Regions from separate parts of the Chelatococcus sp. KU-N122 genome, predicted to be linked through region 2. Evidence: predicted binding sites of a transcription regulator. Region 2 holds the regulator's gene; the other holds the start of a gene.
What was found. Region 2 encodes PhoB, which activates phosphate uptake and scavenging genes when phosphate is short. Its sites were predicted from a motif close to TGTCATNNANCTGTCAT; they were not measured.
Positions count from the first base shown of each region.

Region 1: ACZ5PO_RS01620 (alkaline phosphatase) is a predicted target of PhoB. The motif match lies at 2,640-2,656, and genes of this name have one in related genera.

Region 1 covers NZ_AP043981.1:345,223-361,125, reverse strand. Annotated here, with positions in the region: gene ACZ5PO_RS01630 (ABC transporter ATP-binding protein) at 1-375, opposite strand, end outside; gene ACZ5PO_RS01625 (hypothetical protein) at 378-782, opposite strand; gene ACZ5PO_RS01620 (alkaline phosphatase) at 850-2,592, opposite strand; gene ACZ5PO_RS01615 (TetR/AcrR family transcriptional regulator) at 2,720-3,331, opposite strand; gene ACZ5PO_RS01610 (ABC transporter substrate-binding protein) at 3,567-4,742, shown strand; gene ACZ5PO_RS01605 (ArgE/DapE family deacylase) at 4,865-6,163, shown strand; gene ACZ5PO_RS01600 (Zn-dependent hydrolase) at 6,178-7,425, shown strand; gene ung (uracil-DNA glycosylase) at 7,536-8,264, opposite strand; gene ACZ5PO_RS01590 (bifunctional metallophosphatase/5'-nucleotidase) at 8,239-9,774, opposite strand; gene hemH (ferrochelatase) at 9,978-11,051, shown strand; gene ACZ5PO_RS01580 (SPFH domain-containing protein) at 11,214-12,149, shown strand; gene ACZ5PO_RS01575 (NfeD family protein) at 12,180-12,626, shown strand; gene ACZ5PO_RS01570 (KpsF/GutQ family sugar-phosphate isomerase) at 12,648-13,649, opposite strand; gene galU (UTP--glucose-1-phosphate uridylyltransferase GalU) at 13,717-14,595, opposite strand; gene ACZ5PO_RS01560 (lytic murein transglycosylase) at 14,846-15,903, shown strand, end outside.
Region 2 covers NZ_AP043981.1:4,338,309-4,354,211, reverse strand. Annotated here, with positions in the region: gene ACZ5PO_RS19610 (PrkA family serine protein kinase) at 1-311, opposite strand, end outside; gene hutX (heme utilization cystosolic carrier protein HutX) at 886-1,395, opposite strand; gene ACZ5PO_RS19600 (hypothetical protein) at 1,492-1,662, opposite strand; gene ACZ5PO_RS19595 (SCO family protein) at 1,933-2,526, shown strand; gene ACZ5PO_RS19590 (transporter substrate-binding domain-containing protein) at 2,621-3,469, shown strand; gene ACZ5PO_RS19585 (lysine--tRNA ligase) at 3,597-5,453, shown strand; gene ACZ5PO_RS19580 (FKBP-type peptidyl-prolyl cis-trans isomerase) at 5,450-5,872, shown strand; gene ACZ5PO_RS19575 (S24 family peptidase) at 5,933-6,622, opposite strand; gene apaG (Co2+/Mg2+ efflux protein ApaG) at 6,830-7,222, shown strand; gene argE (acetylornithine deacetylase) at 7,230-8,396, shown strand; gene ACZ5PO_RS19560 (Hsp33 family molecular chaperone) at 8,438-9,490, opposite strand; gene argF (ornithine carbamoyltransferase) at 9,487-10,434, opposite strand; gene ACZ5PO_RS19550 (acetylornithine transaminase) at 10,458-11,660, opposite strand; gene ACZ5PO_RS19545 (GcrA family cell cycle regulator) at 12,314-12,841, shown strand; gene phoB (phosphate regulon transcriptional regulator PhoB) at 13,074-13,772, opposite strand; gene phoU (phosphate signaling complex protein PhoU) at 13,788-14,504, opposite strand; gene pstB (phosphate ABC transporter ATP-binding protein PstB) at 14,743-15,564, opposite strand; gene pstA (phosphate ABC transporter permease PstA) at 15,561-15,903, opposite strand, start outside.

The DNA of each region.
Region 1 (15,903 bases), 4.0 Mb from region 2:
GCGCTCGGCGTTGGCGCGCAGCCCGGCCGGAAGGCGTAAGTGCGCCAGCCGCTGAGGCAGCAGCACGTTGTCGAGCGCCGACAGGCCAGCCAGCAGGTGGAACTCCTGCATGACCAGCCCCACGTGGGCGGCACGCCAACGGTCGCGCGCGCTTTCCGTCAGCGACGACACATCGGTGTCGTCCCAGCGCACGGCGCCGGCGCCGGCCCGTTCCAGGCCGGTCAGCAGGTTGAGCAAGGTGGTCTTGCCCGATCCGGAGGGGCCGGTGACGGCGACGTGGGCGGCGGCGGCGAGGTCGAGGGAGGGGATCGACAGCGCCGGCCGGCCCAGCCCGGCAAAGCGCATGTCCAGATTGCTGACGCGCAGCGCAGGCACCGTCACGCCTGCCGGAAGCTTGCACCGACGAGCCGCAGCAGACTGACGAATCCCGTCTCCGGGTCGGTCCAGGAACCGACCTCCAGTCGCCCGGTGACCTGGATCAGGGCATTGGCCAGCTCGAAGGTCCGCCGCTCCTCGAGATAGATGACGACGATGTTGTCCGGCCAGTCGGCGTCCGACGAGCAGAACGGGCAGATCGACATCGGGATCTCGGTGAGGACGAAGAAGTTGGCCTCGGCCTTCAGCGGCGGCGCGATGAAGCCGCGCATGGTGACGCTGCGGCCCGCCAGCCCCTTGACCTTGTCGGAGAAGGCGAGGCCGAGCGGGCTCACCTTGCCGTAGAGCTCGTCGAAATCGAGCGTCGCTCCGCCGGCCCATGCCGGCGCGAGCGTCGCGGCCAGCATGGCGGCCGCGACGCCGTGCACGAGTTGCCGCCGCGAGATCGCCGGGTGCCGCACGGGGTGGCGCGCGTCAGTCTCGGGCGGGCGCGAGCGCCATGGCGTCGACCAAGATGCGGTAGACGTCGCTTTCCTCCATATAGCCCTTGAAGGCATCGGAGCCGGGCCCCGTCGCCTGCAGAATGACATCGTCCACGGCGTGCACGGCGGATTCAGCCTCGCGCGGCAGGTTGCCGATGCGCAGCACGGCGCCGGGCACGTCCTTGTAGGCCTCGTTGGCGACGTACTCCTGCTTGCCCTTGGCGACGGTGGGCTCGAAGGGGCCGTCCAGCTTCGGCCGGAAGGTCTCATAATAGTCGGGGAAGTCGGCGGCGAACATCGCCAGCCGCCGGCTCACGTCGATCCGGTCGGGATAGCCGTCGCCGTCCTTGTCCTCGTAGTTGGGAAAGCCCGCGGCCGCGTAGACACCGACCTTCTCGCGCATGTCGGTGCCGGGCTTGTCGTCGTCGATGGTGCCGATCAGCGACACGCCGTGGGTGTGGTCGGAGGTGACGATGACCAGGGTGTCCGGGTTCTTCCGGGCGAACTCGAGCCCGAGCCCGACCGCCTTGTCGAACTCGATGGTGTCGAACACGGCGCGCTCCCAGTCCATCGGATGGGACTGCTTGTCGATCAGGGCGCCCTCGACCATCAGGAAGAAGCCGTCCGGGTTCTTCGACAGCTGGTCGAGCGCAGCCTTGGTCATGTCGACCAGCCCCGGCTGGTTGGGGAACTTCGGCACGGTGCCCTTCTTCAGGAACTCCCGGTCGAGGACGGTGTCCATGTTGCCGGTGTGGAACAGGCCCAGGATTTTGCCGGTGTTGGTGCCGGAGGCGGCGGCGAGCTCGGCCTTGTCGGTGGCGAGCGCGTAGCCGTCGTCGCGGAAGGCCGTGATCAGGTCCTTGTCGTCCTTGCGCTTGGAGCCCGGTGTGCCCTTGGGCAGGAAATAGGCCGAGCCGCCGCCCAGGATGATCTCGGGCTTGGTGTCGAGGAACATGGCTGCGATTTCGGGCTTGTCGGCCCGCAGCCGGGTGTGGGCGATGACGGCGGCCGGCGTCGCATCCTCGATCTCGGCGCCCGAGACGACGCCGATGGATTTCTTGGTCACCCGGCGCAGCGCCTCGGCGATGTTCTCGACCTTGGGATCGTCCAGGCTGTTCTTGGTGCGGTCGGCGTAGACGCCCAGCGCATTCACCGCCGTCTTGTGCCCTGTCATGTAGGCCGACATGGAATTGGCGCTGTCGGTGCTGATGGAGTTCGTCGCCGACGTGCCGATGAAGGCCATGCGGTCGAGGCCGTCCATGTTCAGGTGGCCGTTGGCCTTGCCCTCGGTCATGCCCTTCGACATCAGCCGGGCGGCGGTGCGATGGGCGACCGAGAGGCCGTCGCCCAGGAAGAAGATGACGTTCTTGGCCTTGGGCGTCGCCTGGGTGGCGTAGACGTTCCAGGTCACCGTCTTGCTGTCGCCGTCGGCCGCCGCTTCGATCTTGTAGGATCCGGGCTGGCCGATCTGGGCGGCGCGGATACGCACGGCGGAGGCGTCGACGCCCTCTTCCTTCTCGATGAACTCGACGTCCTTGCCGAGAACCTCGCGCGCCGGCTTGCCGTTGATGGTCACCTTGACGTCGTCCGGCTTGACCACCTTGTCGAACTCGACCTTGAGGTCGAAGGGCGACCGCACCAGGATGTCGGCCCGGTCCAGGGGATAGATGGTCGCCGCCTCGGCGGCCGAGACGAGACAGGTCGTGACGGTGAGAACCGTGATCAGGCCACGCATTGGGTTTCTCGCACGGAAGCGGGGAGCCTGACTGCTAGGCTTGGGAAATGTCACTCTGATGACGGGACCGGCGAGGCCCGTGGCTGGCGCGTCGATGAACCGCGGCACGATTGCGGGCGCCCCCGTCTCAGCCGAGCCTGGCGAGCGTGTCCTGCGAGGGATTGCAGCATAGCAGGCCCTCGACGGTGTCGAGCAGATTGCTGTGCGCGAACGGCTTGCCCCACACCTCCAGCCAGCGGTTGGGCCGCTCGACCGCCGCCTCCCGCGTCGCCGCCACCGAGAACAGGTAGTCCATTGCCAACAGCAGCCTCGCTCTCAGCACGTCGGGCGGCACGTGCGTGATCAAGCGCCTCAGGTGCGAAAGGCATCGGCGCGTGCCGCTGTCGGCGCCGTCGCCCAGGGCGGACAGCAACAACCCCCGGTCTTGCTGGTAGACGGCGTTCAAGAGCCGCAAGGCATAACGGCCTGCAGAGTTGGTCTCCTTCGCCGGCGCCGACATATCGGCCAATATCGTGATGATGTCGCGCACGGAGATCGGGCGCCCCATCGCCTCCAGCAGATCCAGTTGCCTGTTCCTGTCGACTTCGATGATGGCGGATGCGTCCCTGATCAATTCGACGATCAGCTCTTCCTTCGAGCCGAAATGATAGTTCACGGAGCCGGCGTTCTTCAATCCGCATACGTTGGCCAGCTCCCGCGTCGACACCGCCTCTATTCCCCTGGCTGCGAACAGCGCCAATGCCGCGCTCTTGATCCGGGCTCTGCTCTTGACCTTGCCGGCATGAGCCGTCGCTCCATGGTCGATCACTGCACTGACCCCGTCTGTTCGAAGGCGACCAGGCACGTGCCTCGTCGCATGCATGGCGCGAGGGCGTCCGCGCCGTTTGACAAATTTGAACGCCGCTTTAATTCTAGCGCACAACGGCGGTGCCGACATAGTCCAAAACAACTCAAGAAAGGGATGGAACACGGTGATGCGTTTATCCGCAGCGACGGCGCTGGTCCTGACCGGCATGCTCGGGGCGACGGCCGCAGGCGCGCAGACGCCGGGCGTGACCGCCGGCGAGATCAGGGTCGGCCAGACGATGCCTTACTCCGGCCCGGTTTCGGCCTACGGCGTGATCGGCAGGGCGCACGATGCGTACTTCAACATGATCAACGACGCCGGCGGCATCAACGGCCGGAAGATCAAGTTTCTCTCGCTCGACGATGCCTATAGCCCGCCGCGTACGGTCGAGCAGACGCGCAAGCTCGTCGAACAGGACGAAGTCGCGCTGATTTTTGGCAGCCTCGGCACCCCGACCGGGCTTGCCGTACGCAAGTACCTCAACGGTAAGCAAATCCCCCAGATCCTGCTGGGCTCGGGGGCTACCGTGTTCGCCGATCCCGCGAACTTTCCCATGACCATGGGCTGGCAGCCCAACTCGCGGGACGAGGCGGCCGCCTACGCGCGGCGCATACTCGAATTGCAGCCCGGCGAGAAGATCGCCCTCATGTACGCCAAGGACGATTCCGGCAAGGACTTTGCCGATGGGTTCAAGGCCGCTCTGGGCACCAAGCTGCCGCTGCTGGTGGGAGAGGCCACCTATGAAACAGCCGATGCGACGGTCGATTCCCAGATCGTCAGGTTGAAGGCCTCCGGCGCCACGGCATTTTTCTTCCATGCCACACCGAAATTCGGTGCCCAGATCATCCGGGCTGCCTACGACACCGGGTGGAAGCCGCAGACCTATGTGGCCAATACCGCCAGCAGCATTGCGGGCGCCATCGAGCCTGCGGGCTTCGACAAGGCGCAAGGACTCATATCGTCGGCGTTTCTCAAAGACGCCAACGACCCGCAATGGAGCGAAGATCCGGACATGAAGGCTTTTCGCGCCTGGATGGCCAAATATAATCCGCGTGCGGACGAGAATGATTATCTGAATGTGCTCGGATATGCTCAGGCGGCAACTCTGGCAAAAATCATCGAGCTCTGTGGAGACGATCTTTCGCGCCGGAACATCATGGCCAAAGCGGCGAGCATGGACTTCGTGGTTCCGCTGTTGCTCCCAGGTGTCCGCCTCAAGACCGCTCCCGACGACTACCGGCCGATGAAGAAGCTTCGCCTCGTCAAGCTCGAGGGCAAGCGTTGGCATCTCATGCCGGAGTAGCCACCGGATGGGGGGAGCCCGCCCTGCGCGGCGCGCGCACCCTCTTGCCGGGACGGACCGGACGGACGAGGATCGCGGCGGCGAGACGTGATCTCGACCTGCCGTGCACCCCGGAGTTCGTCTTGATTCTGGACCGACCGACGATTGATCTGGCCGCCGCCGTGGAGCAGAACTGGCCTGCGCAGCTCGACTGGCTGAAGGCGCTGGTCTCCTTTCCCAGCGTGCGCGGCAAGGAGGGTCCTTGCCAGGATTGGATCGCTCGCCAATTCGCCGCACGCGGCTGGCCGGTCGACCGCTACACGCTGGCGGAGGTCGACATGGCGCATCTGCCGGGCTTCTCGCCGGTCATGGACACCGACTACGCACAGGCGGTGCAGGTGGTCGCGGCGCTCAGGGCGCCCGAGCCCAAGGGCCGCAGTCTCATCCTGCAAGGGCACGTGGACGTGGTGCCGGAGGGGCCGCTCGACATGTGGGCGAGCCCGCCCTACGCGCCCGAGATCCGTGACGGCCGCATGTACGGCCGGGGCGTCTACGACATGAAGTCGGGCGTGACGGCCATGGTGTTCGCGCTCGATGCGCTGCGCACGGCGGGCTTCGCGCCGGCCTCCGACATCTACGTGCAGACCGTCACCGAGGAGGAGTGCACCGGCAACGGCGCGCTCTCCACCCTGGCGCGCGGCTACCGGGCCGACGCCTGCCTGATCCCCGAGCCCACCGGCCAGACCATCCTGCGCGGCACCGTCGGCGTCATGTGGTTCCGGCTGAAGATCCAGGGCCACCCGGTGCACGTCTCGGAAAGCGAGCACGGCACCAACGCCATCCTGTCGGCGTTCGGCCTCATCCAGGCGATCCAGGCCTTCACGCGCGAGCTCAACGAGCGGGTCAAGAGCCACCCCTGGTTCTCCAAGCTCGCCAACCCGATCAAGTTCAACCCGGGCAAGATCCGCGGTGGCGACTGGGCGAGCTCGACGCCGGCCTGGTGCGAGGTGGACTGCCGCATCGCCGTGCTGCCCGGCACGCCGCTGGCCGAGTTCCGCCAGGAGCTCGCCGCCGTCGTCGCCCGCGCCTCGCTCAACGACAGCTTCCTGTCCAACAACCCGCCGGAGGTGGTGTGGAACGGCTTCCAGGCCGACGACTACGTACTGGAGCCCGGGTCGGATTTCGAGGCGGCGATGCGGCGCGCGCACGTCGCCGTGGCCGGTGCCGGTGCCGAGCCCAAGGAATCGATCCTGCCGGCGGTGACCGACGGCCGCTTCTACGGGCGCTACTACGATATTCCGAGCCTGTGCTACGGCGCCGGAGGCGCTGCCGCGCACGGCTTTGACGAGTATCTCGATCTGGCGAGCTTCAAGCAGACGACGGTGGCGCTCGCCACCTTCATCGCCGACTGGTGCGGCGTGCGCCCCCTCGCCGCGGCCTGAGGGGGATCATCACCTTGAGCCTGCCCACCCTGTCCAATGCCCGCATCGACGGCCAGCGCTTCTGGTCCACCATCGAGCAATCGGCCGCCATCGGCACCTGGCGGCGCGGCCTCAGCCGGCTGACGCTCAGCGACGCCGACAAGGCCATCCGCGACCTGTTCGTCGAGTGGTGCGCGGCCGCCGGCCTCACCGTGCGCATCGACGAGGTCGGCAACATCTTCGGCCGGCGGGCCGGGCGCGAGGACCACCTCGCGCCCGTGCTGGTCGGCAGCCACCTCGACACCCAGGCCAACGGCGGGCGCTTCGACGGCATCGTCGGCGTCCTCGGCGCGCTCGAGCTGGTGCGGACCCTGAACGATATCGGCCACGTGACGCGGCGGCCGATCGAGATCGTCAACTGGACCAACGAGGAGGGCGCCCGCTTCTCGCCGCCGATGGTGGCCTCGGGCTGCTTCGCCGGCGTCTACGAGCGCGACTGGGTCTACGGGCGCACGGCCGACGACGGCGCCACCCTGGGCGGCGAGCTCGCGCGCATCGGTTATCGCGGCGAGGCGCCGGTCGGCGGCATCGTTCCCGACAGCTACCTGGAACTGCATATCGAGCAGGGCCCGATCCTCGACGCGGAGCGTATCCAGGTCGGCGTGGTCACACACGGCTACACCTCGCACGGGATGCTCGTCGAGTTCCGCGGCGAGACCGCCCATACCGGTCCGTGGCCGATGCAGAGCCGTCGCAGCGCCCTTGTCGCGGGCGCGCGTCTGGTGGCCGCCGTCGACGACATCGGCTGGGACTTCGCCCACGTCGGCGGCAAGGCGAGCGCGCCGCGGTTGCAGGCCTGGCCGAACCGCGCCGGCATTCTCTCCGAATGGGCGCAGGTGGTGTGCGACGTGCGCCAGGACGATCCGGTGATCGCCGGCATCATGGCCGAGCGGGTGCAGCGCGCCGTGGGCGAGGCGGCGGCCAGGGCCGGCTGCACCTGCGAGGTGCTCGACCGCTGGAACTGGGGCGGGCGCATCTTCGACGACACCATGGTGGGCCTGGTGCGCGACACCGCCGCGACGCTCGGCTACAGCCATCGGGACATCGCCAGCCAGGCCGGCCACGACGCCTATTTCCTGGCCCGCATCTGCCCCACCGCCATGATCTTCACGCCCTGCCGCGGCGGCATCACCCACAACGACGGCGAGGACGCGTCGCTCGACGAGCTGGCGCCCGGAGCGAACGTGCTGCTGCACGCCGCCGTCGCGCGGGCGGATCGGTAGGCGGCTGGATTAGAGCATGATCCCAAAAAGTGGACGCCGGTTTTTGGAAAAGATCATGCTTAAATAAAGACTTAGAGCGGGATGATGATTCGAAGAAAAATCATCCCGCTCTAGCGCGTCAGGTCCCAGTCGATCGGTGCCGCGCCGCGGGCGGTGAGCCAGGCGTTGGCGCGGCTGAATGGTCGCGAGCCGAAGAAGCCGGCGTGGGCGGACAGCGGCGAGGGGTGCGCCGACTCGATGATGCCGTGGCGGGCCGGATCGATCAGCGCGGCTCGCCGGCGCGCGTCGGCGCCCCACAGGATGAACACCGCAGGCCTGGGGCTCGCCGCGACGGCGCGGACCACCTCATCCGCGAGCCGGTCCCAGCCGAGCTTGCGGTGGGCGCCGGCCCGGCCGGCCTCGACGCTGAGGCAGGTGTTGAGCAGCAGCACGCCGCGCTCGGCCCACGGCGCCAGCGATCCGCTCGCTGGTGGCGGACAGCCGACGTCGGCGGCGAGCTCCTTGAAGATGTTGCGCAGGGATGGCGGCAGCTTGGCCGCGCGCTCGACGGAAAAGGCGAGGCCATGCGCGTCGCCCGGTGTCGGGTAGGGGTCCTGGCCCAGGATCACCGCCTTCACCGCGCCGGGCGGCGTCGCCACCAGCGCCCGCAGCAGGTCGGCGGGGGCCGGCAGGATGCGGGCGCCGGCCGCCACCTGCGCATCGAGCGTCGCGGCGAGCCGCGCCGCCGCGCCGCCGGCGAAGAACGGCAGGTCGCCCCAGCCGCCGCCTGCGGCCCGGAAGGACGCGACGGCCGCCGCGTAGCTCAGGCGCGCCTCAGGGGACGATCGCGATGCGATCATCGGTCTTGATGGTGACGGTCCCGAGCTTGCGCAGGTAGGCCATCACGTCGTTGGCCAGCAGGCGGTTGCCGGTGTCGGCGGTGGCATCGGAGGTGCCGGCGAGCATGGCGTAGCCGTCGCCGCCCTTCAGCATGAAGTCGTTGGTGGCGACCGTGTAGGTCGCCTGCGGCTCGAGCGCACGGCCGTCGACCTGCGCCGATACGACGCGCGCCCCCGCCGGCCGGGCGGTATCGACCTCGACCGTCATGCCGGAGATCTGCGGGAAGCGGCCGGCCCGGCTGTCGAGCCTGGAGAAGCCGTTCTCCAGGGCGGCGCGCAGCTGCTGGCCGGAGACGGTGGCCACCACCGTCTTGTTGCCGAACGGCAGCTCGGTCAGCACGTCCTTGCGGGTGAAGATGGAGCCCGCCGGGTAGACGCGGTTGCCGCGGATGCCGCCGCCGTTGAGGATGGCGACGTCGGCGCCGGTGGCGCGGCGGATGGCATCGGCGAACAGGTCACCGATCGCCGTCTCGCGGTAGCGCACGCTGGCGTTGCGGCTGTCGAGCTCGACGCCGAGCGTGGCCAGCGGCTCGTCGAGCGCGCGCGACAGATCCTGCTCCAGCTGGCGCACCCGGACGAGGACCACCGGATCGGGCGCGACCGTCAGGGTGTCGTGGATGCGGAAGCCCGGCGACCAGACGAGCGTTGCCGGTGCGCCCTCGGCTGCGGGCGTGCGCTTGACGTAGATGTCGACCGAGGTGACGAAATTGGCATCGTGGTTGGATTCGACCATCGCCGCCTCGTCGTCGTACTCGATGGCGAGGTCGTGGTCGTGCCCGGTGAGCAGCACGTCGACCAGCTTGGATTTGACGATGCGGACGTCCATGGCACGGTCGGTATGGGTCACCGCCACGATGAACTCGGCGCCCTCCTGGCGTAGCGCCAGCGTCTGCTGCCGCAGCGTATCGATGATCGGCCCGAACCGCAGATCGCCCGGGTTCGACTGCAGCGGCGTCTCGGTGAGGGCCAGGCCGACGAGGCCGACCTTGACGCCGCCGAGCTCGTAGATCTGCCGGTCGTTATGGCGCGGCAGCGGACGGCCCTCGGCGTCGCGCAGGTTGGCGGCGAAGACCGGCGCGTTCAGCTCGCCGATGCGCTGGAGATAGACCTGCTGGCCGAAGTCGAACTCGTGGTTGCCCGGCACGAATACGTCGGGGACCACCATGTTGGTCAGCTCGACGATGTGGGCGCCGTGGTCGAAGCCCGACATCAGCGAGGGGGAGAAGGTGTCGCCGGCGTGGCAGAACAGCATCGGCACGCCGCGGGCCCGCTCGGCCTTCACCACCGCTGCGAGCTTGGGAAAGCCGCCGCGACCGCCTTCGGCGTCCATGCGATAGATGTCGTTGACCAGGAGAAAGCTGAAGGTCGGCTTCGGGGCCGCCGCCTCCTGCGCCTCCGCCGGTCCGCCCGCCGCAGCCAGCATCGGCAGCGCGAGGGCACCAAGCGCCCCGCGACGCGTTACCTCACCCATGCCCCAATCTCCCAAAGCCCCTATGGGTAGGCGGCCACAGCTGCGTCACGGCCGGGCTTGACCCGGCCCTCCATCGACTCAAGAAACAGGCCCGAGCCGCGACAGGTTTTCAGAGCGGATGGATGGCCGGGTCAAGCCCGGCCATGACGTCGATCCCGAAACCGGACAACGCCTTCCGCGGGCGGAGCCATAGCCGATCTGCGATGACCGACACAGACAAACGTGAGCCGCCGGCCAACCCCGCTCCTCAGGCCGCGGGGCGGCCGGCGGGCCATCCGGCGGCCCCCACCGGCCGCATCGGCGTGCTGCTGCTCAATCTCGGCACGCCCGAAGGCACCGACTACTGGTCGATGCGGCGCTACCTCAAGGAGTTCCTCTCCGATCGCCGGGTGATCGAGACATCGCGTCTGATCTGGTGGCCGGTGCTCAACCTGATCATCCTGACCAAGAGGCCCGGGCCGAAGGGCCGCGACTATGCGTCGATCTGGAACGACGAGCGCGACGAGGGGCCGCTGAAGACGGTCACGCGGGCGCAAGCCGAGAGGCTGGCCGCAGACCTCGCCGCCGTCGACGGCCGCGTGGTCGTCGACTGGGCCATGCGCTACGGCTTTCCGGCCATCGACGAGCGGCTGCGGGCGCTCCAGGCGCAGGGCTGCGACCGCATCCTGCTGCTGCCGCTGTACCCGCAATACGCGGCGGCGACGACGGCGACCGTGTGCGACCATGCGTTTCGCGCGCTGATGAAGATGCGCTGGCAGCCGACGATCCGCTCGGCGCCGCCCTACCACGACGATCCGGTCTACATCGACGCGGTCGTCACTTCGCTCAGGCGGCACCTGGCCGCGCTGAGCTTCGAGCCGGAGGTGATCCTGGTCTCGTTCCACGGCATGCCCAAGGACTACCTGCTCAAGGGCGACCCCTACCATTGCCAGTGCGTCAAGACCTGGCGGCTCATGGGCGAGGCCATGGGGCTTGGAGAGGATCGCCTGCGCATGAGCTTCCAGTCGCGGTTCGGTAAGGGCGAGTGGCTCACGCCCTACACCGACGAGACGGTGAAGGCGCTCGCCCGCGGCGGCGTCAAGCGTCTCGCCGTGGTGACGCCGGGCTTTTCCGCCGACTGCCTGGAGACGCTGGAGGAGATCGGCGTCGAGAACGCCGGCTACTTTACCGACAACGGCGGCGAGCACTTCGCCGCCATTCCCTGCTTGAACGACAGCGACGAGGGCATGGCCGTGATCCGTCATCTGGCCTTGCGGGAGCTCCAGGGCTGGTTGTGAGGCCGCCGGCGACGCTGACGCCGATGTGGCTTGGCTGCGCCGTGCCGATCGGTCAGACTTTCGGCTGCGCCGGCATCTGCCGAATCGGTTCGCGGCGCGCGGGAGGGGGCCGTGCCGCTCGGCGTCAATATCGTCGTCATCGCCCTGGTGCTGCTCGCCGTGATGACGGCGGCGGCGGGGGTGCGCACCATTCCGCAGGGCTACGCCTATACGGTCGAGCGCTTCGGCCGGTATTCGCGCACCCTGGGGCCCGGGCTCGGGCTCATCCTGCCCTACGTCGAGCGCGTCGGCCACCGCGTCAACATGATGGAGCAGGTGCTCGACGTCCCGAGCCAGGAGGCCATCACCAAGGACAACGCCGGGGTGCGCATCGACGCGGTGGCCTTCTACCAGGTGCTCGATGCGGCCCGGGCCTCCTACGAGGTGGCCAATCTGCCCTTCGCCATCCTCACCCTGACGATGACCAACATCCGCACCGTCGTCGGCTCGATGGACCTCGACCAGCTGCTGTCGCATCGCGACGACATCAACGAGCGCTTGCTGCGCGTGATGGATGCAGCCGCCTCGCCCTGGGGCGTGAAGATAACGCGCATCGAGATCAAGGACATCATTCCGCCGCCGGCCATCGCCGAGGCCATGACGCGGCAGATGCGGGCCGAACGCGAGAAGCGCGCCAACGTGCTGGAGGCCGAGGGCTTGCGCCAGGCCGCGATCCTGCGCGCCGAAGGCGACAAGCAGGCGCAGATCCTGGCCGCCGAGGGCCGCAAGGAGGCCGCCTTCCGTGACGCCGAGGCGCGCGAGCGCCAGGCCCAGGCGGAGGCGCTCGCCACCGGCGTGGTCTCGTCCGCCATCGCCGCCGGCGATCCGGCGGCGGTGAATTTCCTGGTGGCGGAAAAATACGTGGACGCGTTCCGCACCCTGGCGGCGGCGCCCAATCAAAGGGTCGTCGTCGTGCCCTACGAGATGGGCGGCCTCGTCGGCACCCTGGGCGGCATGGCCGAGATCGCGCGGCAGGTGTTCGGCGACGGCTCGGCCGGGGCGTCCCCGCGCACCGCTCCCGTCCGCCGGGCGGGCACCGTGCCGCCGACCGGCGCCTGAAGGCGTGGCGCCCATGCTCGCCGACCCGACATGATGAATTCGTCGCTCGGACCTTGGCTGTTCATCCTCGCCGGCCTGGTGTTGATGGCGGCGGAAATGGTCGTCCCCGGCGCCTTCCTGGTCTGGTTCGGCATCGCCGCCGTGGCGACGGGCCTGGTCGACCTGGTCTTGGCCCCGCCCTGGCAGGCCAGTCTCGTGTTGTTCTGCGTCTTCGCTGTCGCAGCGGTGCTCGCGGCGCGGTGGCTCACCCGGACGCGGGGCGTGCCGGACGAGGGCGAGCAGCCGTTCCTCAACCGCCGTGGCGATGCCCTGATCGGCCGCAGCTTTCCGCTGGCCTCGGCGATCGTCGACGGCCACGGCACGATCCGCGTCGATGATACGATCTGGCGCGTGACCGGGCCGAGCGCCGCCGCCGGCGAGCAGGTTCGGGTGCTGCGGGTGGTCGGCGTCAGCCTGGAGGTCGAGCGCGTGGAGTGATCACGCGCGGTCGGGAAGCGCTCAGGCCACGCCGGCGCGCAGCAGGTCGAGGTAATGCACCAGGCCCACCGGCTTACGCGCCTCGACCACGACGATGGCGGTGATCTTGGCTGTCTCCTGGATCTCCAGGGCCTTGGCCAGCAGGGTGTCCGGTCCGACGGTGCGCGGGTTGCGCGTCATCACGTCGTCGACTAGCTCCGCCTCCAGGTTCGGCTTGAAGTGGCGGCGCAGGTCACCGTCGGTGACGATGCCGGCGAGGCCGCCGTCGGCGCGGGTCACGATGACGCAGCCGAAGCCTTTGCTGGTGATCTCGTCGATGGCCTCGCCCATCGGCGCGCCGAGCTGCACGATCGGCAGGCGGGCGCCGGTGTGCATGATCTCGCGCACGTGCTTGAGCTGGGCGCCGAGCTTGCCGCCGGGATGCAGCACGCGGAAGTCCTGGCGGGAGAAGCCGCGCGCTTCGAGCAGCGCCACGGCGAGCGCGTCGCCGACCACGATCTGCAGCGTCGTCGAGGTCGTCGGCGCCAGCCCGTTCGGGCAGGCCTCGTCGACCGCCGGCAGCACCAGGGCGATCTCCGCCTGCCGGGCGAGTGTCGACGAGGCGTTGGAGGTGAGGGCGATCAGCGGCACGCGGAACCGCTTGGTGTGGGCGACGATGTCCGACAGCTCGGCCGTCTCGCCCGACCAGGAGAGCGCCAGGAGCACGTCGCCCGGCTGGATCATGCCGAGATCGCCGTGGCTCGCCTCGGCAGGATGGACGAAATAGGTCGGCGTGCCGGTCGACGACATGGTCGCCGCGACCTTGCGGCCGACATGCCCGGACTTGCCCATGCCGGTGATGATGACGCGCCCGCTGCTCGCCGCGATCAGGCCGACGGCAGCCGCGAACGGCTCGCCGAGACCGTTGGCAAAGGCCGCCTCGAGGGCGGCCAAGCCGGCGCGCTCCACGCTGAGGGTGCGGAGGGCGGAGGCGACCGGGCTCACGTCGGCGGGGCGGCGCGATAGGGGAACGGAGCGAAGCACTCGCAATCCATAGCACGGGCGGCGCCGTTGGGCGACACGCCCTCCGGCGACGACGGGGAACCCCGTCTCAGCCCTTGGCCAGCATCGCCTCGAGCTCGGCTCGGAACGGCCCGGCCAGCTCCTCGCGGGCAAGCGCGTAGGCCACGTTCGCCATCAGGAAGCCGATCTTCGATCCGCAATCGTGGATCTGGCCGTCGAACCGGGTGGCGAAGAAGGCCTGCTCCCGCGAGAGCTGGATCATCGCGTCGGTCAGCTGGATTTCGCCGCCGGTGCCGCGTTCCTGCTGGGCCAGCAGCTCGAAGATGCGCGGCTGCAGGATGTAGCGGCCGGAGATGGCGAGGTTCGACGGCGACGTGCCTTTCTTCGGCTTCTCGACCATGGCGGTGATCGGGTAGACCCCTTCACGCTCGGGCTCGATGCCGACGATGCCGTACTGGTGCGTCTGGTCCTGCGGCACCTCGTAGACGGCGATGAGGTTGCCGCCGTGCCGGTCGTAGGCCGTGCGCATGTCGGCCAGGCACGGCCGGTCGCCCAGGTGCAGCATGTCCGGCAGCAGCAGGGCAAACGGCTCGTCGCCGACGATCTCCCGGGCGCACCACACGGCGTGGCCGAGCCCCAGGGGCGCCTGCTGGCGGGTGAAGCTGGTCTGGCCGGCCCCCGGCAGGTCCCTCAGCAGGGCCTCGAGCTCCCTGGTCTTGCCGCGGTCGGCAAGCGTGTGCTCAAGCTCGTACTGGCTGTCGAAATGGTCCTCGATGACGCCCTTGTTGCGGCCGGTGACGAAGATGAAGTGCTCGATGCCGGCGGCCTTGGCCTCGTCGACCACGTGCTGGATGACGGGGCGATCCACCACCGTCAGCATCTCCTTGGGCATCGCCTTGGTGGCCGGCAGGAAGCGAGTGCCGAGCCCCGCGACGGGGAACACGGCTTTGCGGATCGGCTTTGTCATGGAGGCTCGTTCGGCTAGAGGGACGAGAGACGGGCTTTCTCTCTAGATTCTGTGGACGGGCGTCAAGCTGAGCAGGCGCCTTTTCGTGTCTGCAAACTCCGTTCCATGGCCGTTTTGTTCCGTTCGGAGCCCCTCGATTCAAGCTTTCTTAAGCGGCGACCTGTCCTGTTCCAGGGATGGCGAGGGATCGAACATGACGGCTCCGGTCAAGTCTGCTGGCGGCGGACGCGGACATGGATTCACAGGCGGCGTGGCGCGTCTCGGCCGTTCCGGCGCGGCGCTCGCCATCTGTGCCCTGGCGGGCTGCGCCGGCTCGCCGATCCTCCCCGGCGCCAGCGAGACCGCCGCGGTGGCGACCACCGGGTCTATTGCGCCCGCCGGCGCCCGGAGCAGTGACGACCGGGCGACGGGGAGCTTCGGCAGCTTCGTCGCGCAGCTGTGGCCCGAGGCCCAGGCGCGCGGCGTCTCCCGTGCCACCTTCGACGCCGCGTTCGCCGGCGTCGCGCCCGATCCCAAGATCATCGCGCTCACGCGCCGGCAAGCCGAGTTCGTGCGGCCGGCCGGGGACTACCTCTCCAAGGCGGTGACGGCCGCCCGGCTGGAGCGCGGCGGCCAGCTCGCCGGCGAGTATGCCTCGACGTTGAATGCGATCGCCGCCACCTACGGTGTCGACCGTGCCGCCATCATCGGCGTCTGGGGCATGGAGACGAACTTCGGAACCAACTTCGGCAAGAGCTACGTCATCCGCTCCCTCGCCACGCTCGCCTACGAGCGCTATCGGGGCGACTATTTCAAGCGGGAGCTGCTGGTCGCGCTTCAGATCCTGCAGGAGGGACACATCGCCGCTGCCGAGATGCAGGGCTCGTGGGCCGGCGCCATGGGGCAGACGCAATTCATGCCGACCAGCTTCATGGCCTACGCCGTGGACTACGACCACGACGGCCGGCGCGACATCTGGCGCTCGGTGCCGGATGCGCTCGCCTCCACCGCCAACTACCTCAAGAAGCACGGCTGGGTCACCGGGCTGCCGTGGGGCTTCGAGGTAGTGCTGCCGCCCGGTCCGATGGCCGAGGGAACCAAGCACTCGTTCGCGGCCTGGGCGGCCGCCGGCGCCCGGCGCGCCGACGGCAAGGCCTTCCCTGCCCACGGCGAGGCGAGCGTGCTGCGCCCTGCGGGCGCCGGCGGTCCGGCCTTCCTGGTGACGCGCAACTTCTTCGTCATCAAGCGCTACAACAATGCGACGTCGTATGCGCTCGGGGTCGCCCATCTGGGCGACCGCATCTACGGCGGGGCGCCGATCCAGGCAGC
Region 2 (15,903 bases):
TCCTCCAGGCCCTGCGCCGCGTGCCGGAAGAACGAGACGATCCGCTCGATCGTCTCCTCCATGCCGTAGAAGCCCGTGAAGGCCGGGTAGACACGGATGGTCCGGTTCAGGAAAATGCGACCAAGGCGCGCATCCCTGGCCGTGTCGATCAGCTCCGGCTCCCCCATGGCGGCCAGCAGACGCTCCGCGGCATTGGCGTAAAGCAGCGGGTCATCACGGCACGCCTCCAGGTACTCCGAAAGCGTCATTTCCGTCGCGCGCCGCGCCTCGAAGGCGCGAGCGTACGAGTTGAACAGCGATTCTTCGAACATGGCGCCTCTGCGTATCACTCTTGCAATATACGTCGGCATCAGATACGGGGACGCAAGCCCTTGTGCGTCACTCTGCGACTTTAGCCCTCAGCGGCCATTGCACTCGCAGTTGGGCGGCGCAGCAACGCATTTAAACGTGCGATCCCGCGTTTTTGTTCATGCATATGCACAAAAAATGTGCAAATTTGGTTTTTCCGGGGCAAAGTGTCTGTACGGACACGGCCATATCGTCGTAGTCACGACGCCCAATTCAGAAAAATGCGGGTGTCAAGGCCTATCTGAGCCTGGTTTGAGGCCCGGGCGCCGGTCGACTCGCGCGGACTGCACGAGGCGCCGGCGAGCCGCTTGGGCGCGGAGCGCTCCGCGCCCGGATAGACGCGCCCCTTCGCAAGAGAAGCACCCCGGATTCAAAGGGTTGGAGCGTGTCTATGCGATCGGACGATTCCGTCCGATCGGAGCAGGCTGGACGCGTCGGACCCGAAAGTGGACGCCGGCCTTGGTAGAAATCCGGTATTTAAGACTAAAGAGCTAGAGCGGCCGCTCCGGTTTCATCGGAGCGTCCATCGCTCCAGCGTCAGCCGAGTCGCAGCCGCAGCGCTTCGAAGCGTTCAACCTGGACAGGATCGAGCTCTCGTTCGGCGTTGCGGCCGACGAACACCTTGAACATGGCCTCGCCCTCGCCGTTGACGAAGACGACGGAGCAGGAGCGACGGCCGAAGAACGGACGGTCGACGAAATAGATCGCCGCACACCGGTCGGCCCGCAGGTGCCCGCCGATGGGGCTGTCACCGTGGATATTGAAGTAGCCGCGGCCGAAGCTGCCCGGCGGAATGGTGCCACGGGTCTCGAACACCCCGTCTTTGGTGTGAACGATGAACGTGATGGTGCCCCACTCCACCAGATCGGCCCACACGGGCTCGAAGTGCGCGCCTTGGACGGCCACCGCCTGCCCGGACGGCAGACAATCGAACACGGTCTGCAGCGGCACCCCATGGGTATCGGCCAGGGCTTCCAGCACGCCGTCGGGCTTCTCGGCGATCGCCGCCCTGATCGCCTGGGTTGTGTCCGCTGCGGGCATCTGCATGGGCTCGGCCTCCGTTCGCGCGGGAGAGACCACGAACCGCCACGCCCGTCAAACGCCGCAGGCGAATACTCGCAAGGGCACGCCGGAGCCGCCGCCTCAGAGCAAGGCGACCAGGAGATCGGCGACGCCTTGGCTGAGAACCGCGGCAACGTTGGCTGTGAGGCTCGCGACCGCCGCGGCGCAGGCGGCCGCGATCAGCATGGCGATCGCGCCGCCCCATGCGGTAGCCGGGATGTGAGGCGCTGGGACGATGGAATGGCGCGACATGGTCGTCTGCCTTCGCGGCGTTAACCACGAGGTAATCTTAAGCGGGAATGGTTCACGTGCGCTGGCGCACCTGAGCACCTATCTGATCGGATGGAACCATCCGCTCCGGCGGATCGGGCGCTCGGCGATGCGACGATACGGCACCGCAGGCCGGACCCGCGATGCTCCAATTTGGCCCAACTGCCGGCTAGTGTGCGGCGCTTCATCGGCCTATGCCAGGGCTGGCCTGCATTCGCACCGGAGCCCGCCCGTCGGAGGATCGTTCGCCCCATGTCGACCCTGACCCAGCGGCGCATCGCCCTTCCGCTCGCCATTTTCGTGCTCGGCCTGATGATGCTGGGCGGCCTTCTCTTTTACGTGATGGCGCAGAACCCCTCGTCGGCCGGCGGCGGCGTCGGCGGCCCCTTCACCCTCACCGACCAGGACGGCAAGACCGTGAGCGACGCCAGCCTGCGCGGCGAGCCGTTCCTCGTCTTCTTCGGCTTCACCCATTGCCCGGACGTCTGCCCGACGACGCTGTACGACGCCTCCGAGATGCTGCGGGCCCTGGGGCCGTCGGCCAAGGCCAAGGTCCTGTTCGTCACCGTCGATCCGGAGCGCGACACACCGGAGGTGATGAAGAGCTACCTGGGCAGCTTCGATCCGCGTATCGTCGGGCTGAGCGGCTCGCAGGAGGCGATCGACGCCGTGGCCAAGGCCTACCGGGTCTATGCCCGCAAGGTTCCCTTGAAGGATGGCGACTACACCATGGACCACACCGCGCTGGTCTATCTCATGGATCGCTCCGGCCGCTTCGTCGGCGGCTTCAACCTCAAGCGCCCGCCCGCGGAAGCAGCCGCCGAGTACCAGCGCTATCTCTCTTGATGCAATGGACGGCCGGACCGGGCGCTGCCATCCGTCCTCCAACGACTGCCGCGGGCAGGTGTCCCGATCGGAGCCGCGATTGCGCAGGCACAGGATGAACAGGTTTCGATGGCTGCGGCGGCCGGCTTTCGCGCTGGCGGCCGCGCTCCTGGCCACGGGAACCGGCTTCGCGGCCGAGGCCGTCGCCATTCCCAACTTCTGGGATCCGAAGTCGCGGATCGACAAGCCCGATCTGACCGGCATCAGAACGATCCGCTTCCTGACCGACGACGATTTCCCGCCCCTCCACTTCGCCAATCCCGACGGCCGGCCTGTGGGCTTCTCCGTCGACCTCGCCCGCGCCGCCTGCGACAAGCTCAAGATCGCCTGCACCATCCAGGCGCGGCGCTTCGATACGCTGCTCGCGGCTCTGGATGAGAAGCGCGGCGATGCGATCGCCGCCGCGATCCCGATCACGCCGGCGCTGCTGGACCGCTTTTCCGTCACCCGGCCTTACCACCGCACACCGGCACGCTTCGCCGTGCGCGACAAGTCCGGATTGCCCGAGCCCAGCATGAAAAGTCTGGCCGCGCACGCGGTCGGCGTGGTGCAGGGCTCGGCCCATGAAGCCTATCTCAAGGCCTTCTTCGACGGTGCCAGGATCACGCCGTTCCCGGATGTCGCGGCTGCCGAAGCGGCGCTGAAGGCGGGCCACGTGGACTATCTGTTCGGCGACGGCATGACGCTCGCCATCTGGCTTGGCGGGCGCAGCGCCGAGGGATGCTGCGGCTTCAGCGGCGGCCCCTACCTTTCGCAGCGCTTCTTCGGCGAGGGCGTCGGCTTCGTCGTCCGCGGCGACGACCTGCAGCTCCAGCGGGCGCTGGACTACGCCTTGCAGTCCTTGTGGGATGACGGCACCTACGCCGATCTCTATCTGCGTTATTTCCCGATCAGCTTCTATTGAGCCGGTTGACGCACCGGCGCCCAAGCCACATTGAGGACGCAACCGTGCGCCACAGCGCTCCCGTGCATCCTCGATCGTGCGCCCGCTCACCGCAAGCGGGCTGCCGAACGATCCAAGCCCTGGACTCATGACGCTTTCTGAGATCGACCCGCAGCTCGTCGAAGCTGCCCAGACATCGTCGGCATGGCCGTTCGAAGAGGCGCGCAAGCTGGTGGCGCGGCTGGAGCGCTTTGCGATTGGGAGGACCGACCCAATCGCAGGAGAAGCGCTCCCGACTCAAAAGGTTGTGAGCATTTCGCCATTGGATGACCCTATCCAATGGCGAAATGCTCTAGCCGCGAGCGGCAAGGACCACGTCCTGTTCGAGACCGGCTATGGCCCGTCCGGCCTGCCGCACATCGGCACCTTCGGCGAGGTGGCGCGCACCTCGATGGTCAGACAGGCCTTCCGCCTGCTCACCGGCGATGCCATCCCGACGCGGCTGATCGCCTTTTCCGACGACATGGACGGCCTGCGCAAGGTGCCGGACAACGTGCCCAATCGCGAGTTGCTCGCCGCCCATCTGCACAAGCCGCTCACCGGCGTGCCCGACCCGTTCGGGACTCACCCGAGCTTTGGCGAGCACAACAACGCGCGGCTGCGCGCCTTCCTCGACGCCTTCGGCTTCGACTACACCTTCATGTCGGCGACCGAGTGCTACACGTCGGGCCTGTTCGACCCCACGCTGAGGCTGATGCTCGACCGCTACGACGAGGTGATGGCCATCATGCTGCCGTCGCTGCGCCAGGAGCGGGCCCAATCCTACTCGCCGTTCCTGCCCATCCATCCGGTCACCGGGCACGTCATGCAGGTGCCGATCGACGAGGTGAAGCGCGACGCAGGCACGCTCGTCTGGCGCGATCCGGAGAGCGGCGAGCGCTACGAGACGCCGGTGACCGGCGGCCACGCCAAGCTACAATGGAAGCCCGACTGGGCCATGCGCTGGGTGGCGCTCGGCGTCGACTACGAGATGGCCGGCAAGGATCTGATCGACTCGGTCAAGCTGTCGGGCCAGATCGCGCGCGCCCTGGGCGCCCAGCCGCCCGAGGGCTTCAACTACGAGCTCTTCCTCGATGAGCAGGGCCAGAAGATCTCCAAGTCGAAGGGCAACGGCCTCACCATCGAGGAGTGGCTGGCTTACGGCACGCCCGAGAGCCTGGCCCTGTTCATGTACGCCAAGCCGCGCGAGGCCAAGCGGCTCCACTTCGACGTGATCCCGCGCACCGTCGACGAGTACGGCAGCTTCCTCGACGCCTACACGCGCCAGGATGCCAAGCAGCGGTTGTCGAACCCGGTGTGGCACATCCACGCCGGCAACCCGCCCGCCCCCGAGGTGCTGACCCATCCCGATGCGGCCGGGCGCGGCGCCAAGCCGGCACAGATCTCGTTCTCGCTGCTGCTCAATCTGGCCACGGTCGCCAACGCGGAAAGCAAGGAGGGGCTCTGGGCCTTCCTGAGGCGCTACGCACCGGATGCCACCCCCCAGACCCACCCGCGGCTCGACACGCTGGTGGGCTACGCGGTCCGCTACTTCCAGGACTTCGTGAAGCCGGCCAAAGCCTACCGGCCGGCAGACGACCAGGAGCGGCGCGCGCTCGAACAGCTCGCGGACAAGCTCGCCGGGCTGCCGGCCGACGCCAGCGCCGAGGCGATCCAGGATGTCGTCTACGACGTCGGCCGCACGGTGCCGCGTTACCAGGACTTCAAGGCCAAGGGCGCGACGCAGGAGCGGCCGGGCGTGTCGAACGCCTGGTTCAACGCCCTCTATCAGATCCTGCTCGGCGAGGAGCGCGGGCCGCGTTTCGGCTCCTTCGCCGCCATTCTCGGGCTCGCCGAAACCCGTGCGCTCATCGCCCAGGGCCTGTCCGGCGGACTGATCGCCGCGCACGGCGCCTTTCTGGCCGGCCGCGCCGGCTCCCCTGCCCAGAAGGAAACACGGCAATGAAACGCCACCTGTTCACCCTCGTCGCAACCGCTTTCATGGCAATGACAATGACCGCATCGGCGCAGACCTACGTCACCACCCCCACGGGCCTCAAGTACAAGGACGACGTCGTCGGCACCGGCGCCGAGGCCAAGGCGGGCCAGACCGTCTCCGTGCATTATACCGGCTGGCTCGACGCCGGCGGCAAGCCGGGCGCCAAGTTCGACAGCTCGCGCGACCGCGGCCAACCGTTCTCCTTCTCGCTCGGCAACGGCCAGGTCATCGCCGGCTGGGACAACGGCGTCGCCGGCATGAAGGTGGGCGGCCGGCGCACGCTGGTCATTCCGCCGGACCAGGGCTACGGGGCCCGCGGCGCCGGCGGCGTCATTCCGCCCAATGCCACGCTGATCTTCGACGTGGAGCTTCTCGGCGTCCGCTGAAGCGGAGCCGCCGAGAGCATCGGACCCAAAAAGTGCAAGGCCGGCTTTGGGTCCGATGCTTTAATGCCGCGCCCAGATGATGCGCGCCATCCAGTCGATGTCGTTCAGCGGCAGGATGCGCGCGGGCTGCGCCGGATCGAGCGAGCGGAGCTCCACGGCGAGCGCCGTACGCCTGGCCAGTTCGCTGGCCGCCACTGCGCCGGCCCGCATCCGCACCACCACACGATCGCCCTTGCGCAGGCGCGCGTCCGGCGCGACCACGATGATGTCGCCGTCACGATAGAGCGGCAGCAGCGACGGACCTGACACCTTGAGCCCAAACAGGCGTCCGGACAGCTGGCCTGGGAAGCTGACCTCGTCAAGGCCGGCATCGCGCGGGTAGCCGCCGTCGAAAGCATCGCCAGACGCCATATGGGCCAAGCCCACGAGGGGCACGGCGGGCTGCGGACGCGGCGACGGCACGCGCTGCTTAGATCCGCGCGCCGACCGGGCGCCGTCGGCGGCCGCGTCGTCCGGCGCCCGTCCTGCGACGAGCGCCACGAATTCGTCGAGGCTGGCGCCGGTCGCCTCGAGCACCTTGGCGATCGACTCCGTCGACGGCCAGCGCAGACGCCCGCCCGCCGCCGAGCGCTTCGAGCGATTGAAGGTGGTCGGATCCAGACCCGAGCGCCGCGCGAGCCCCGATGGCGACAGGCCGTAGCGCTCCGCCAGCGCATCGACCGCCCGCCAGATCTGGTCGTGCGACAGCATGATGGACCCACTCCCGGGTTCACGAGCCAAGCGCCTAGGATTTATTACCTTCATCCCGATCTGACAAGCGCGCGGCATGGACCTTGCTCGGCCGCACGCGCACCGATCACGTCATCTTTCGATCGAGCCACCTTCTGCGTTGACGCGGTGCCGCATAACACCCTACGAATCGCTGGCGACGCGTCACCCATGCGATGGAGCCTCGCCATGTACAGGGCAGTGACCCGCGGCATCCAGGTAACCGTCACCCCGCAATTCCTGGAAGAGCAATCGTCGCCCGACCAGGCCCGGTTCTTCTGGGCCTACACGGTCGAGATCGCCAACCTCGGCATCGAAGTGGTGCAGCTGCGAACGCGGCAATGGAAGATCATCGACGGTCGCGGCTCGATGCAGGAGGTGAACGGCCCGGGGGTCGTCGGCGAAGAGCCTCTGATCCTGCCCGGCCACAGCTTCACCTATACAAGCGGCTGCCCGCTCTCGACGCCGGACGGCACCATGAGCGGCCACTATTTCATGGAGAATCGCGAAGGTGAGACCTTCCCCGTCGACATTCCACTGTTTCCGCTCGACAGCCCCTATGTGACCCGTGTCGTTCACTGACACGCCCATGGCCGGCCCGCGCTACACTCCGCTGGCGATGCTCGAGCGGCTGGTCGCGTTCCCCACGGAAAGCGCCACGTCCAACCTGGCCCTGATCGATTTCGTCGAGGATTATCTACGGACGTGGGGCGTCAACGCGATCCGCATCCCCAACGCGACCGGCGACAAGGCGGCGCTCTTCGCCACGATCGGACCGACCGCGGACGGCGGCGTCGTGTTGTCCGGCCACACCGACGTGGTGCCCGTCGCGGGCCAGGTCTGGACGAGCGACCCTTACACGCTCCGGGTCGCCGACGGCAGAGCCTACGGCCGCGGGGCCGTCGACATGAAGGGGTTCGTCGCCACCGCGCTCGCCCTCGTCCCGGATTTTCTGGCGACGCCGCTCACCATCCCGATCCACCTCTTCCTGTCCTATGACGAGGAGATCACCTGCCTCGGCGTGGTCGACGGCATCGCCCGCATGGGCCGGGATCTGCCGACGCCGGGCATGGCGATCGTGGGAGAACCGACCAGCCTGCACGTGACCGACGCGCACAAATCGGTGGTTTCGCTAAGGACCACGGTGGTCGGCCAGGCTGGCCACTCCTCCCGTCCTGCCCTCGGTGCCAGTGCAGTCATGGCCGCCGGCGAGCTTATCGCGGCGCTGGTGCACATCCAGGAACGGCTGATGGAAGAGGGCGATCCGAGCGGCCGCTTCGATCCGCCCTACAGCACTGTTCACGTGGGCGTGGTGTCCGGCGGCGTGGCGCGCAACATCCTCGCTCCCCAATGCCAGTTCCTGTGGGAGTTTCGCGGCTTGCCCGGACGCACGCACGAGGCGGTGGTGACCGAGCTCGACCGCTTCGCAACCGATGTCGTCCTGAAGCGGATGCGACGCGGCGCGCCCGACGCAACGATCGAAACGATCTGCGAAGTGGCCGTCCCGCACCTTGCGCCTCGGCCGGGCTCGCCGGCGGAGGCACTGGCGTTGCGGCTTGCCGGCAGCAACCGCACCATCACGGTGTCCTACGCGACCGAGGCGGGACACTTCCAGAATGCAGGCATCCCCACGGTCGTCTGCGGACCGGGATCGATCGACCAGGCCCACCAGGCGGACGAGTTCATCACGCTGGCGGATCTGAACGCGGGGGAGCTGTTCCTGCGCCGGCTGGCCGACGAGATCAGCCGGCAGTGACGCTGGGCCGGAAGAACCGGCCCAGCCGTCAAAGGTCCGTCTCAGCGCGAGGCAGCGCTGACCTCGCGCTCGACCTCGACCGGATCGAGATCGTAGTGGCGTGAGCAAAATTCGCAGGTCACGCCGATGCGGCCGTCGTCACCCACCATGTCGCGCCGCTCCTGCTGGCTGAAGCGCGTGAGCATGCCCATGATGCGCTCGCGCGAGCATTGGCACGCCTCATGGACGTTCTGGGCCGTGAACACGCGGACCCCGCGCTCGTGGAACAGGCGGAACAGCAGGCCCTCGCTCGACACCGTCGGATCGATCAGCTCGTGATCCTCGGTCGTCTCGACCAAGAGCCGCGCCTCGGTCCAGGCATCGTCCTCCTCGTCCAGCATCGCGTCTTCGCCGCCCGCACCGGGCGGCGCATCGCCCGGCGGCAGGTCGGCGCGGCGCAGCTGGTCCTCCGCCTTGGGCATGAACTGCACCATCAGGCCGCCGGCACGGAAATGGCCGCCATCTTCGCCGGGCACCATTTCTTCACCGACCGCCAGGCGAATGCGGGTCGGGATCTGCTCCGACTGGCTGAAGTAGTGGTGGGCCGCGTCCTCGAGGTTCTGGCCCTCCAGGGCGACGATGCCCTGATAGCGGCTGGCCTCGCTGCCCTGATCGATGGTCATGGCCAGGTGGCCGTTGCCGAGCAGCGCCCCCGTATCGAGCGCATGATCCGCCGTCGCCTGCTCCAACCGCCCGGCGTCGAAGCGGGCGCAGGCCCGCACGCGGTCCGGTGCATCGAAATCGACGACGATCATGTCGATCGGACCGTCGGACCGGGTTTGCAGCTGGAAGCGGCCCTCGAGCTTGAGCGAGGCGCCGAGCAGGACGGTGAGTGCCGTGGCCTCGCCCAGCACGCGCGAGACCGGCGGAGGGTACTTGTGACGGCCGAGGATCCGGTCAACGGCCATACCGAGCTTCACGACGCGCCCGCGCACGTCGAGCCCTTCGATGGCGAACGGCAGGACACGGTCGTCGCCGGCATGGGCCTCGTCGTTCCCGAGCCTCGCCGGCGCGTCCGATCCCTCCGACACGGACGGGCGGTTGCCGCCGCTCATCCCTCGACGGCCCCCAGGCACCAGGCCAGGATGCCCTTCTGGGCGTGCAGCCGGTTCTCGGCCTCGTCGAAGACCACCGACTGGCTGCCGTCCATCACCTCGTCGGTCACCTCCTCGCCGCGATGGGCGGGCAGGCAGTGCATGAAGATGGCGCCCTCGGCCGCCGAGGCCATGAGCTTGGCATTGACCTGGTAGGGCCTGAGCAAATTGTGCCGGCGGCCTTCGTCTTCGTCGCCCATCGACACCCAGCAGTCGGTGACGACGGCCTCGGCGCCCTTTACGGCCTCGAACGGATCGGTCGTCAGCGAGACGCGCCCATCGGCCAGGGCCAGCAGCTCGTCGCTCGGCCTGAGCTCGGGCGGCGTGGCGATGGCGAGCTCGAAATCGAACCGTGCGGCGGCCTGAATCCACGAGGCCAACACATTGTTGGCATCACCCGACCAGGCCACCTTGCGGCCTTCGATCCGCCCCCGGTGCTCCTCGAACGTCAGCACGTCGGCCATGATCTGGCAGGGATGCGAGCACTTGGTGAGCCCGTTGATCACCGGCACGGTGGCGTGCCGGGCCAGCTCCAGCATGGCATCGTGGTCGAGGATGCGGATCATCATGGCGTCCACGTAGCGTGACATGACCCGCGCGGTATCGGCGATCGATTCCCCCCGCCCGAGCTGCATCTCCGCCCCTGTCAGCATGATGGCGTCGCCGCCGAGCTCGCGCATGGCGAGATCGAACGACACACGCGTGCGGGTCGACGGCTTGTCGAAGATCATGGCCAGCGTCTTGCCCACCAGCGGCCGGCTCAGCGGCGGCTCGCCTTTGCGACGGCTGGCCTTGAGGCGCGCGCTGGCGTCGAGCACGACCCGCAGTTCCGCGCCGGTGAAATCGGCGAGGTCCAGGAAGTGACGAGCCTGCTCGCCGGCGTACCGGGCGCCGCCCCCGTTCATGACGGCCTTCTTGCTGGGGCTCATCAGGCTGCTCCCCGCCTCTCGCCCCGCAGGTCCGTCTCGAGCTGCCGCGCCGCGGCCGCGATCCGCTCGATCCCATCGGCGACCTCGGCCTCGCCGATGATGAGCGGCGGCAGCAGACGGACGGTGTTCTCGCCCGCGCCGATCAGCAGCAGATGCTGCTTCTGCGCCGCCGCGATGAAATCCGTGTTGGGAACGTTCATCTTCAGTCCGAGCATGAGGCCCTCGCCGCGCACCTCGACGATGAGCGACGAGAAGCGGTCCTTGATCTCCGCGAGCCGCTGCTTCAGCAGCAGGCCCATGGCGCGCACGTGCTCCAGAAAGCCCGGCGCCAGGATCACGTCGAGCACCGCGTTGCCGACCGCCATGGCCAGGGGATTGCCGCCGAAGGTGGTGCCGTGCACGCCAGCGGTCATCCCCTTGCCCGCCTCTTCGGTCGACAGGCAGGCACCGAGCGGGAAGCCGCCGCCGATGCCCTTGGCGATGCCCATGATGTCCGGCGCGACGCCGGACCATTCGTAGGCGAAGAGCTTGCCCGTCCGGCCCACGCCGGTCTGCACCTCGTCGAAGATCAGCAGCAGCCCATGCTGGTCGCACAGGGCGCGCAGCGCCTTCAGCTTGGCCGGATCGACCACGCGGACGCCGCCCTCGCCCTGGATCGGCTCGATCAGGATGGCCGCCGTCTCCGGCCCGATCGCGGCCTTGAGCGCGTCGTCATCGGTCAGCGGCACCTGATCGAAGCCGTCGACCTTGGGGCCGAAACCCTCCAGGTATTTGGCCTGACCGCCGGCCGCTATGGTGGCCAGCGTGCGGCCGTGGAACGCCCCCTCGAAGGTGATGATGCGGTAGCGCCCGGGCTCGCCGTTGGCCGCATGATACTTGCGCGCCATCTTGATGGCGCATTCCAGCGCCTCGGCGCCCGAATTGGTGAAGAACACGCGGTCGGCGAAGGTGGCGTCCACCAGCCGCTGCGCCAGGCGCTCGCCCTCGGGGATCCGATACAAGTTCGACGTATGCCAGACCTTGGTGGCCTGGGTGGTCAGCGCCTCGACCAGGTGAGGATGGGCATGACCAAGCGAGTTCACCGCAACGCCGGCGCCGAAGTCGAGATATCGTTCGCCGTCACGCGTGACGAGCCACAAGCCCTCTCCCCGGTCGAATTGCAGATCGGCGCGCGCAAAGGTCGGCAGAAGCGGCGAGGTCACGGGTCGGATCTCCTCATGCGGGATCACTTCGGTTCAATCGGCTGATGTTCGCAAGAGCCGATCCGCATGTCGAAGCCGCCGTCCGCGGCTGGGTGGCGGCTCCCGCCCGGATGGCGTCATCCGGGCGCATGGACGCTCCAGCACATCGAATCTGGAGTGCTTCGTCCCGGCCGCGTGGCCCCACGCAAACGGCAAGCGCTCCGCAGCGGCGTGAATTCGGACGGCCTTGCGGCCAGCGAAATCCCCAAAAATCAAAGTGCCGCCCAGCGGGGGGCGGCACTACCTCTATTCTAGGGACCCGGCTCCGGCTGTCAATTTCAAAGCGTACATTGGTACGGCGAGCGGCTTTTGCAACGCGCCTCGATTTTATGCACAGGTTCGGACGGCGGCGATTTCGATTGTTGCTGCAATAGCGACATTGGCGGCGCAAAACGGGCGCATTCGGACTCGGTTTCGTCACCTTCCTGGGGAAAACATCCACCGCACCGGGGCCGGTCTTGGCGCAGACTTGCGTCATCTTGTATGGTCCTGCGTGTGAACCACGACATGTCGTGGGTAAACCGGTCATTGGTGATGGTCCCGCTGCGCTGCGACGAGGAGCGTGCGCAATCGCGGAGGGATTCCCAATGGCGGCGCTGAGCACGGAGGGGCGGATGAACGATCCTGGAAACATCTGGAGCGATGACCGCGTCGAGCTGCTGAAGCGGCTATGGGCCGAGGGGTTGAGCGCCAGCCAGATCGCAACGGCCATGGGTGGCATCACGCGCAACGCGGTGATCGGCAAGGTCCATCGCCTGGGCCTCTCGGGACGGGCGAAGGCGCCGGCGTCCGGCACGCCCAAGCCCCGCAAGAGCGTGGGGACGCCCCCCCGCCCCGCCGTAGCGACAGCGCGGCCGACCCATGGCCCGGCCGTCCAGGGCAATACCGTGCTCGCCGTCAGCATGCGTATCGAGCCCGACGAGTACGCGCCGCCGGCCGCCCGGACGCTGCCCGATGTCGTGGTGCCGATGTCCGAGCGCGTGACGATCACGGAGCTGCGCGAGAACATGTGCCGCTGGCCGCTGGGAGATCCGACGTCGGCCGAGTTCCGCTTCTGCGGCAATCGCACGACCCCCGGGCAGCCCTACTGCAGCCACCACGCCCGCATCGCCTATCAGCCGCCCGAGCGGCGCAGGCGCTAGAGCTAGAGCATTTCGCCATTGGATGAGATCATCCAATGGCAGAGAAATGCTCATAACGTTTTGAATCTGGAGCATGTCTACCCGATCAGATGAGCCCATCTGATCGGGTAGACGCACGTCAACTTGTCGAATCTGAAGTGCGCTTCCCCGCTGTCATGAGGGGGGCTCGCCCGTGGTCATGACGGCGACAGACGGGCAGAGACGGGGCGCGACATCGGCGCCCCGCACAACCTCAATCCCGCGCAAAGGTCTCGTCGAAGGCGTAGCCGGCGCCGCGTACGGTGCGGATCGGATCGGGCTTGCGGGGCCGGTTGATCGCCTTGCGCAGGCGGCCGACATGCACGTCCACGGTCCGCTCGTCGATGTAGACGTCGTGGCCCCACACGCCGTCGAGCAGCTGTTCGCGGGAGAACACCCGTCCGGGGCTCTGCATCAGAAATTCGAGCAGGCGAAACTCCGTCGGCCCGAGGTGCAGCTCGCGGCTCGAACGCCGCACCCGCCTCGTCTCGCGATCGAGCTCGATGTCGCCGGCCGTCAGCAGGTTGGCGACGTGGGACGGCTTGGCACGCCGCAGCAACGCCCGCACGCGCGCCAGCAATTCCGGCACCGAAAACGGCTTGACGACGTAGTCGTCGGCCCCGGTCGCCAGGCCGCGGACACGCTCGGCTTCCTCGCCACGCGCGGTCAGCATGATGACCGGCAGCCGCTCCGTTTCCTGTCGGGAGCGTATGCGCCGGCACAGCTCGATGCCGGACAAGCCCGGCAACATCCAATCGAGCAGCACGAGATCGGGCACCAGCTCCCGCAGCCTGATCTCGGCATCGTCGCCCCGGGACACCGTGTCGACGTCATAGCCTTCCGCCTCGAGATTGTACCTCAGCAGCAGGCTCAACGGCTCCTCGTCCTCGACGATCAGAATGCGTGTCCCCATCCCCCCACCATTCCGTTAGCTCTTCGTCGCGTCGATCGTCGTGAAGCTCGACTTGTCGGCCTTGGGGCGTTCCGGGCCCAGAGGCTCGCCGGTAACGAGGTAGTTGATGGTTTCAGCGATATTGGTCGTATGATCGCCAATGCGCTCGATGTTCTTGGCGCAGAACAACAGATGCGCGCAGAAGCCGATGTTGCGCGGGTCTTCCATCATGTAAGTCAACAGCTCGCGGAACAGCGAGGTGTAGAGCGCATCGATGTCGCCGTCCCGGTTCCAGACCTCGAGGGCGACGTTGGCGTCGTGCTGGGTGTAGCCGTCGAGCACGTCCTTGAGCTGCTCCTGCACCAGATCGCTCATGTGCTGCACGCCCACGACGATCTTCGGCGGCTGGAACTGGCTGCCGATGGCCACCGCGCGCTTGGCGATGTTCTTGGCGAGATCGCCAATCCGCTCGATGTCGCCGGCGACACGGATGGCGGAGATGATCTCGCGCAGGTCGACGGCCATCGGCTGGCGCCGCGCAATGGTCAGGACCGCACGTTCCTCCACCTCGCGCTGGAGATTGTCCAGACGGATGTCGGCCGCGATGATCGACTGCGCCAACTCGGTGTCCCGGCGTACGAGCGCCCGCGTCGCGTCGTCCAACATCTTTTCGGCAAAGCCGCCCATCTCCACCACGGTGCTCCGCAGCGAAGACAGCTCGGTGTCGAAGGCGGAGACGGTATGCTCGGTCATCGCACTCTGCTCCTGGTTCGTTCAAGCATGGTGCTGATTGGTCAAAGGCGGCTCGCCAAGACCCACATGCTCTCGGTCTCGATATTCAAATGCCTCCGCCGCGACCGGAACCGGAGGCGCCGTCCCTGGAGCATTTCGCAATTGGATGAGGTCATCCAATTGCAGAAAAATGCTCCAACTCTTTTCACCTGGAGCGCTTCCTTTGCGATTGGGTGGGTCCACCCAACCGCGAAGCGCTCTAGCCGAAGCGCCCGGTGATGTAGTCCTGCGTGCGCGAGTCGGTCGGCGACGTGAAGATCTTCGACGTCGGACCGAACTCGACCAGCTCTCCCAGATACATGAAGGCCGTGTTCTCGGACACGCGCGCCGCCTGCTGCATGTTGTGCGTGACGATGGCGATCGTGTAGTCGCTCTTGAGCTCGTCGATCAGCTCCTCGATCTTGGCCGTCGAGATCGGATCCAGCGCGGAGCACGGCTCGTCGAGCAGGATGACCTCGGGACGGATCGCCACGGTACGGGCGATGCACAGGCGCTGCTGCTGACCGCCCGAGAGGCTCAAGCCGCTCGCGTTGAGCTTGTTCTTCACCTCGTCCCAGATCGCCGCGCGGCGCAGCGAGGATTCGATGCGGTCGTCGAGCTCGCTCTTCGGCACCTTCTCGTACAGGCGGATGCCGAAGGCGATGTTGTCGTAGATGCTCATCGGGAACGGCGTCGGCTTCTGGAACACCATGCCGACCCGCGAGCGCAGGATGTTCAGGTCCTGCTTCGGCGCCAGGATGTTGTCGCCGTCGAGCAACACTTCGCCCTCCGCGCGCTGCCCCGGGTAGAGATCATACATCCGGTTCAGGATGCGCAGCAGGGTGGACTTGCCGCAGCCGGAAGGCCCGATGAAGGCGGTGACCTTGCGGTCATAGAGCGGGAGGTTGATCCCCTTCAGCGCCAGCGAGTCACCGTAGTAGAAGCGCAGGTCGCGGACCGAGATCTTCTCCTTGAGGCCCTGATTGGAGGCCGCCGGCTTAGAGGCCGCGATTTCGATGGCGGAGACGCTGGATTCGCTCATTTCTGGGTCCTCGCAGAAAGCACGCGCGCCGCAATGGAGAGGGTCAGCACGGCTAGAGTGATGATGAGCGCTCCAGTCCAGGCCAGCTTCTGCCAGTCCGCGTAGGGCGACAGAGCGAACTGGAAGATGACGACCGGAAGGCTCGCCATCGGCCCGTTCAGGTTCGTGCTGCCGAACTGGTTGTTGAGCGCGGTGAACAGCAGCGGCGCGGTCTCGCCGGAGACACGGGCGATGGCGAGCAGCACGCCGGTGATCATGCCGGCGCGAGCCGCCCGATAGGCGATCCGCCGGATGACGAAGTGGCGCGGCATGCCAAGGGCCGAGGCCGCCTCGCGCAAC